Regions from separate parts of the Streptomyces sp. NPDC060184 genome, predicted to be linked through region 1. Evidence: predicted binding sites of a transcription regulator. Region 1 holds the regulator's gene; the other holds the start of a gene.
What was found. Region 1 encodes HspR, which represses chaperone genes until heat shock. Its sites were predicted from a motif close to TTGAGNNNNNNNNNCTCAA; they were not measured.

Region 1 (3,402 bases):
CGAGAAGGACAGCAAGGGCGGTGCGGTGTGACGGAGGAGACCCCGGGCTTCGAGGAGAAGCCCGACGTCCCCTCCGGCGCCACCGACGACGACGCCGAGCCGAAGGCCGCCTCCGAGGAGGCGGCCCCGGCCGGGGACGCTGACCAGACCGCAGGCCTGACCGCACAGCTGGACCAGGTGCGCACGGCGCTCGCCGAGCGCACCGCGGACCTCCAGCGGCTGCAGGCCGAGTACCAGAACTACCGTCGCCGCGTCGAGCGGGACCGGGTCACGGTGAAGGAGATCGCCTCGGCGAACCTCCTGACCGAGCTCCTCCCCGTCCTCGACGACGTCGGCCGGGCCCGCGAGCACGGTGAGCTCGTCGGCGGCTTCAAGTCGGTGGCCGACTCCCTGGAGTCGATCGTCACCAAGCTGGGTCTCCAGCAGTTCGGCGAGGAGGGCGAGCCCTTCGACCCGACGATCCACGAAGCCCTGATGCACAGCTACGCGCCGGACGTCACCGAGACGACCTGCGTGGCGATCCTTCAGCCGGGGTACCGCTTCGGCGAGCGCACGATCCGCCCCGCGCGGGTCGCCGTCGCCGAGCCGCAGCCGGGCGCCACGCCCGCCGCGGCGAAGGAGGAGAAGGCAGACGACGAGGAGAGCGGTGGCACTGAGGAGGTCTGACATCACGTCGGACCACCCGGTCGCACACCGACCGGCCGGGCGGCCGGCCCCAGGGCCGGCCGCCAGGGCCTCGTCGGGGAACCGGCGTGGACCGGGGAGCGACCGCGCTCCCCGTGAGCCGGACCAGTCTTACGCGAGAGGCCCCTGGCCGATCGTCCGGAAGGAGGGACGTCGATGAGCACGAAGGACTTCGTCGAGAAGGACTACTACAAGGTCCTCGGCGTCCCGAAGGACGCCACCGACGCCGAGATCAAGAAGGCGTACCGGAAACTCGCCCGCGAGTTCCACCCGGACGCCAACAAGAGCGACGCCAAGGCGGAGGAGCGCTTCAAGGAGATCTCCGAGGCGAACGACGTCCTCGGGGACGCCAAGCGGCGCAAGGAGTACGACGAGGCGCGCGCCCTCTTCGGCAACGGCGGGTTCCGGCCCGGTCCCGGTGCCGGGGGCGGTTTCCCCGGCGGCTTCGACCTGGGCGACCTCTTCGGAGGCGCCCAGGGCGGTGCGGGCCAGGGCGGCGGCTTCGGCGGCGGGGGCGGCCTCGGCGACGTGTTCGGCGGGCTGTTCAACCGCGGCGGCGGCGCCGGTACCCGCGTCCAGCCGCGCCGGGGCCAGGACATCGAGACCGAGGTGACGCTCAGCTTCACCGAGGCCGTCGACGGGGCCACGGTCCCGCTGCGGATGTCCAGCCAGGCGCCCTGCAAGGCGTGCTCCGGCACCGGTGACAAGAACGGCACCCCGCGGGTCTGCCCGACCTGTGTCGGCACGGGGCAGGTCTCGCGCGGCAGCGGTGGCGGGTTCTCGCTCACCGACCCGTGCGTGGACTGCAAGGGCCGCGGCCTGATCGCCGAGAACCCCTGCGAGGTCTGCAAGGGCAGCGGACGCGCCAAGTCCGCCCGCACCATGCAGGTCCGCATCCCGGCGGGCGTCTCCGACGGGCAGCGCATCCGGCTGCGCGGCAAGGGCGGCCAGGGCGAGCGCGGCGGTCCGGCCGGCGACCTCTACGTCGCCGTTCACGTCGACGCGCACCCGGTCTTCGGCCGCAAGGGCGACAACCTCACGGTCACCGTGCCCGTCACCTTCCCGGAGGCGGCGCTCGGCGGCGAGGTGAAGGTGCCCACCCTCGGTGGCCCTCCGGTCACCCTCAAGATCCCCGCGGGTACCCCGAACGGGCGTACGATGCGCGCCCGTGGCAAGGGCGCCGTGCGCAAGGACGGCACCCGGGGCGACCTCCTCGTCACCGTGGAGGTCGCGGTGCCCACGGAGCTGGGCGACGAAGCCAGAGAAGCGCTGGAGGCCTACCGCAAGGCGACCGCGGTCCAGGACCCGCGGGCCGACCTGTTCCAGGCCGCGAAGGGAGCTTGAGATGGACGGCCGCCGACGTAATCCGTACGAACTGACCGACGAGACCCCGGTGTACGTGATCTCGATCGCGGCCCAGCTCTCGGGCCTGCACCCGCAGACGCTCCGTCAGTACGACCGCCTCGGCCTGGTCTCCCCGGACCGCACGGCCGGGCGCGGGCGGCGTTACTCGGCCCGTGACATCGAACTGCTGCGCACCGTCCAGCAGTTGTCCCAGGACGAGGGCATCAACCTGGCCGGCATCAAGCGCATCATCGAGCTGGAGAACCAGGTCGCCGCGCTCCAGCAGCGCGTCGCCGAGCTGTCCGCCGCGGTGGACGGGGCGGCGGTCGCCATGCGGCAGCGCGAGGCCCAGGTGCACGCCTCGTACCGGCGCGACCTCGTGCCGTACCAGGACGTGCAGCAGACCAGTGCGCTGGTCGTCTGGCGGCCCAAGCGGCCCAAGGACTGACGCCGGACGGGCGCGTGCCGCCCGTCCCGCGCGTGGGGCCCGCCTTCCGGTGATCGCCGGGGGCGGGCCCTTCCTGCGCGTGGGGCGTGGCGCGTGCCTCGGTGCCGGTGCCGGGCGCCGGGGCCGGTGCGGTGCCTGTGCAGGCGGTCAGGCGTCCTCGTTGAGGATGCCCGACTGGGCGATCAGGAAGCCGAGTTGGGCGCGGCTGCTGCTGCCGAGGGTGGCGGCGAGCTTGGCGATGTGCGCGCGGCAGGTGCGTACGTTCATCCCCAGCCGGCGCGCGATCGAGTCGTCCACGTGCCCCTCGACGAGGAGATGGGCGATGGAGCGCTGGACGGCGCTGATGCCGTCCGGCGTCGGCTCGTACCGGACCTCCTCCAGCAGCGGGGTGGCGCGGGTCCAGAACTTCTCGAAGACCGACGCGAGATAGCCGACCAGCCCCGGGTGGCGGAGTTCCAGGGCGACTTGGCGGTCGTCCTGGGCCGGGATGAAGGCGACGGTGCGGTCGAAGACGATGAGGCGTTCGACGAGCTCCTCGGACGTCCTGATCTCCACGTTCACGTCGGCGATGCGTTCGGCGTAGGCCAGGGTGCTGGGGCTGTAGCGGACGGTGTGCTGGTACAGCGTCCGCATCCGGATGCCGCGGTCCACGACGGAGAGGCCGCGCTCCAGCGCCCTGCCGAGACGGTCCTCGTTCCGTCCGCCGCCGGGCTGGATGGTGAGGACTTCGGTGCGGCACTCCGCGGTGGCGATGTCCAGGGCGCCGTTGATACGGTTCACGCCCTCCAGCACGGTGATGGCGTGGGTGGCCGGCGGCCCCTGGGCGCTGATCTCCATGAAGGGCTGGAAGGACTGGGCGAGTCGGACCGAGTGCCGTCTGCGCTCCTGTATCTCCCGCTCCAGGGGGTTCACGTGCTGCGCGAGCG
Region 2 (3,402 bases), on a different contig from region 1:
AGTTCGACCTCCAGGTAGTGGTCGCGGAAGGTGTGGTTCTGCGCCGGGTCCAGCACTTCGAGGAGGGCGGCGGCCGGGTCGCCCCGGAAGTCGGAGCCGACCTTGTCGATCTCGTCGAGCAGCACGACCGGGTTTATCGAACCGGCCTCCTTGATCGCCCGGACGACGCGTCCCGGCAGCGCCCCGACGTACGTACGCCGGTGGCCCCGGATCTCCGCCTCGTCGCGGACACCGCCGAGCGCCACCCGGACGAACTTCCGCCCCATGGCGTGCGCGACGGACTCCCCGAGCGAGGTCTTGCCGACCCCGGGAGGGCCGACGAGCGCCAGCACCGCACCGCCGCGCCGCCCGCCGACGACGCCGAGGCCCCGGTCGGCCCGGCGCTTGCGGACCGCGAGGTACTCGGTGATGCGCTCCTTCACGTCCTCCAGTCCGGCGTGCTCGGCGTCGAGGGTCGCCCGCGCACCCCGGATGTCGTAGGCGTCCTCGGTCCGCTCCGTCCAGGGCAGCTCCAGGACGGTGTCCAGCCAGGTCCGGATCCAGGACCCCTCGGGGCTCTGGTCCGAGGAGCGCTCCAGCTTCTCGACCTCCTTGAGCGCGGCCTCACGGACATGGTCGGGCAGGTCGGCGGCCTCGACGCGGGCACGGTAGTCGTCGGACTCGTCCCCCGGGTCGCCGTTGAGCTCGGACAGCTCCTTGCGTACGGCGTCGAGCTGGCGCCGCAGCAGGAACTCGCGCTGCTGCTTGTCGACGCCCTCCTGGACGTCCTTGGCGATCGACTCGGCCACGTCCTGTTCGGCGAGGTGCTCACCGAGCCACTGCACGGCGAGCTTCAGCCGGGCGACCGGGTCCGCGGTCTCCAGCAACTCCACCTTCTGCGCGGTGGTCAGGAAGGGGGAGTAACCGGAGTTGTCGGCGAGCGCCGAGACACCGTCGATCTGCTGCACCCGGTCGACGACCTGCCAGGCCCCGCGCTTCTTCAGCCAGCTGGTGGCGAGCGCCTTGTACTCCTTGACCAGCTCGGCGACGGCACCCGGCAGGGGGTCGGGCACGTTCTCGTCGATCCGGGTCGCCTCGACCCAGAGGGCCCGCCCGGGGCCGGTCGTGCCGGTGCCGATCCGTACCCGCGAACGCGCCCGCACGATCGCCCCGGGGTCCCCGTCGGAGAGCCGCCCGATCTGCTCGACCGTGCCGAGGACGCCGGTCCCCGTGTATCTGCCGTCGATGCGCGGCACCAGCAGCACCTGGGGCTTGCTCCCCTCGGCCGCGGCGGCCTGCGCGGCCTCGACCGCGGCGCGCGCCTCGCTGTCGGAAAGATCGAGCGGAACGACCATGCCGGGCAGCACGACTTCGTCGTCGAGCGGCAGCACGGGCAGGTCGGACGGGGTGGACGCCTTGGTGTCGGTAGCCATGATCTTCCCTTCGGCAGTCAAGTTGAGCTATGCACGCTCAATGCTTGTGAGCCGAGGAATGTTCCCCGGGGCGTGTTCGCTCTGAGCGATCGGCGGACGACCGGCCCGTGGGTGGTCCCCCGCACGCTCCGGACCCGCTCGCCCCGCCTCTCCGCCCGGGGGCCGACCGCCGGTGTCCTGTCAGAAGTGCGTGGCGATCCCGAAGGCGCGACGCAGCCGGGCCATGTCGTGCAGGTCGCGCGGCGAGGGTTCGTACCCCTGGTGGAAAGAGACCTGCTGCTCCGCCGAGAGGCACGGGACGGGCGTGCCCCCGATGCGGCCCGTCACGAAGCTGGTGGCGGGGTACCGGAAGGGGCGGTCCGGTTCGAACGAGGCCTGTACGGCGGAGCCGTCGGCGGCGAAGACCAGCGGGTGGAGGTCCAGCTCCCGGCCCGTCGAGGACGGCGGGCCCGGTGCGGACGGGGGGCCCGGCGGGGCCGAGAGGACGAACCGTACGGGGCGCTGGTCCAGGCTCTCCGTGAATCCGGCCCCGGCCAGCGCGGCCAGCACGGCGGGTTCCTGGTCCCGGCGGTGCATCAGGTCGAGGTCGCGGTGGTCCCGGGTCTGCTCGCCGAGCAGCGCGTCGATCCCCCAGCCGCCGCCGATCCAGACGTCGGTCCCGGCCCGCCGCAACAGCGCCAGGACGGACAGCACTTCCGCGGCCGTCGTCATGCGGACGTCCTGCCCTCCCGGGGCGTGCCGTCCCAGCGCCAGGTGGTCAGCCGCGGGCGCCCGGGCAGTCCGGCGCGTCCGGTGGCCCACAGCAGGGTGGTCCAGGGGTCCGTGTCCGCCGGGGCGTCCGGGAAGAGCCGGCCGAGCACGCGTGCGCAGAGATCCGCGGGCGGGTTCCAGGGAAGTCCGAGGCCCCGGGCCAGGTCGTGGGTGTGCACCAGGGTCTCCACGATTCCCATGGCGGCGAAGCCCTCGGGGTCGGAGGCGCCGTAACCGTGGTGGGCGCGGGTGTGCGGGGGCTTCGTGCGGACCATGGCGACCAGCAGCGCGCCCGCGGCCTCCAGCACCTGGAGCAGACCGGCGGGACCGGCGGCGGGGTCCGCGTGGATCGCGTTCGCGGGACCTCCGGGCCGCCGGCTCTCCCAGAGGAAGGGCACGTCGCCCGTCAAAGGCGGTTTTTCGGGGCCCAGTTGCACTGCGTACGCGAAGAGGTCGTCACCGAGGTGCTCGACGGTCTCCCAGCAGGTCCACTCCAGCGAACCGGCCTTTCCGTCCCACCCGGCCGCCGGCGCGTCGCGGAGGGCCCCGACGGCGAGTCGGACGGCGAGGTCGAGGTCGTCCGCGGTGACGACCGGCCGGGGGGAGCCGCTGTGCGCTGATCGGGACATGACGAGACCGTACCCCGGAGGGAGGCCGGCGCACCGCCCCTCAGGCGGCGTCCCGCACCCGGAGGTGGTCCAGGGCCAGGTCCAGGGCGGACTCCAGCGGGCCGAGCCGGCCGGTGGCGATCAGGGTGAACGCGCCTCCCTGCACGGCGGCGAGGATCGACTCCCCCGCGCGCTCCGCGTCCGGGGTGGGCGACATCAGCCCCTGGCCCTGCATGTCCCTCACTCCGGCGGTCAGGTGGGCCTGCCAGCGGTCCATCAGGTCCTCGGCGACGGCACGCACCTCGGGGTCGTCCCCGGCGAGCTGGCCGGTGAGGACGTTGAGCGGGCAGCGGCGGCCCTGCACGCGGTAGTGCTCGAGCACCGCGTCCCGCCAGGCGTCCCAGGCGGCCCAGCTGGTGAGCCGGCCGAGATGGGGTTGCTGGTCGGCGAGGATCGCCTCGGCCTCGTGCCGGGCGACGGCGACGAGGAGGGCGGACCGGCCCTCGGGGAAGTAGTGGAAGAGCTGGCTCTTGCTGGTGCCGGTCGCGGCACGGATCTCGTCGAGGGAGACCTCCGGCCCGCGCTCACGCATCAGCCGGGCGGCGCCGTCGACGATGCGCTGCCGCGTCGCG

Region 2: lon (endopeptidase La) is a predicted target of HspR. The motif match lies at 1,435-1,453, and genes of this name have one in related genera.

The regions. Positions count from the first base shown of each region.
Region 1 is NZ_JBHWYX010000010.1:33,550-36,951, forward strand. Features, by position in the region: gene dnaK (molecular chaperone DnaK) at 1-31, shown strand, start outside; gene grpE (nucleotide exchange factor GrpE) at 28-666, shown strand; gene dnaJ (molecular chaperone DnaJ) at 841-2,028, shown strand; gene ACFWEE_RS09055 (heat shock protein transcriptional repressor HspR) at 2,030-2,476, shown strand; gene ACFWEE_RS09060 (helix-turn-helix transcriptional regulator) at 2,624-3,402, opposite strand, start outside.
Region 2 is NZ_JBHWYX010000064.1:25,274-28,675, forward strand. Features, by position in the region: gene lon (endopeptidase La) at 1-1,412, opposite strand, end outside; gene ACFWEE_RS30185 (nucleotidyltransferase domain-containing protein) at 1,593-2,123, opposite strand; gene ACFWEE_RS30190 (maleylpyruvate isomerase N-terminal domain-containing protein) at 2,120-2,791, opposite strand; gene ACFWEE_RS30195 (TetR/AcrR family transcriptional regulator) at 2,832-3,402, opposite strand, start outside.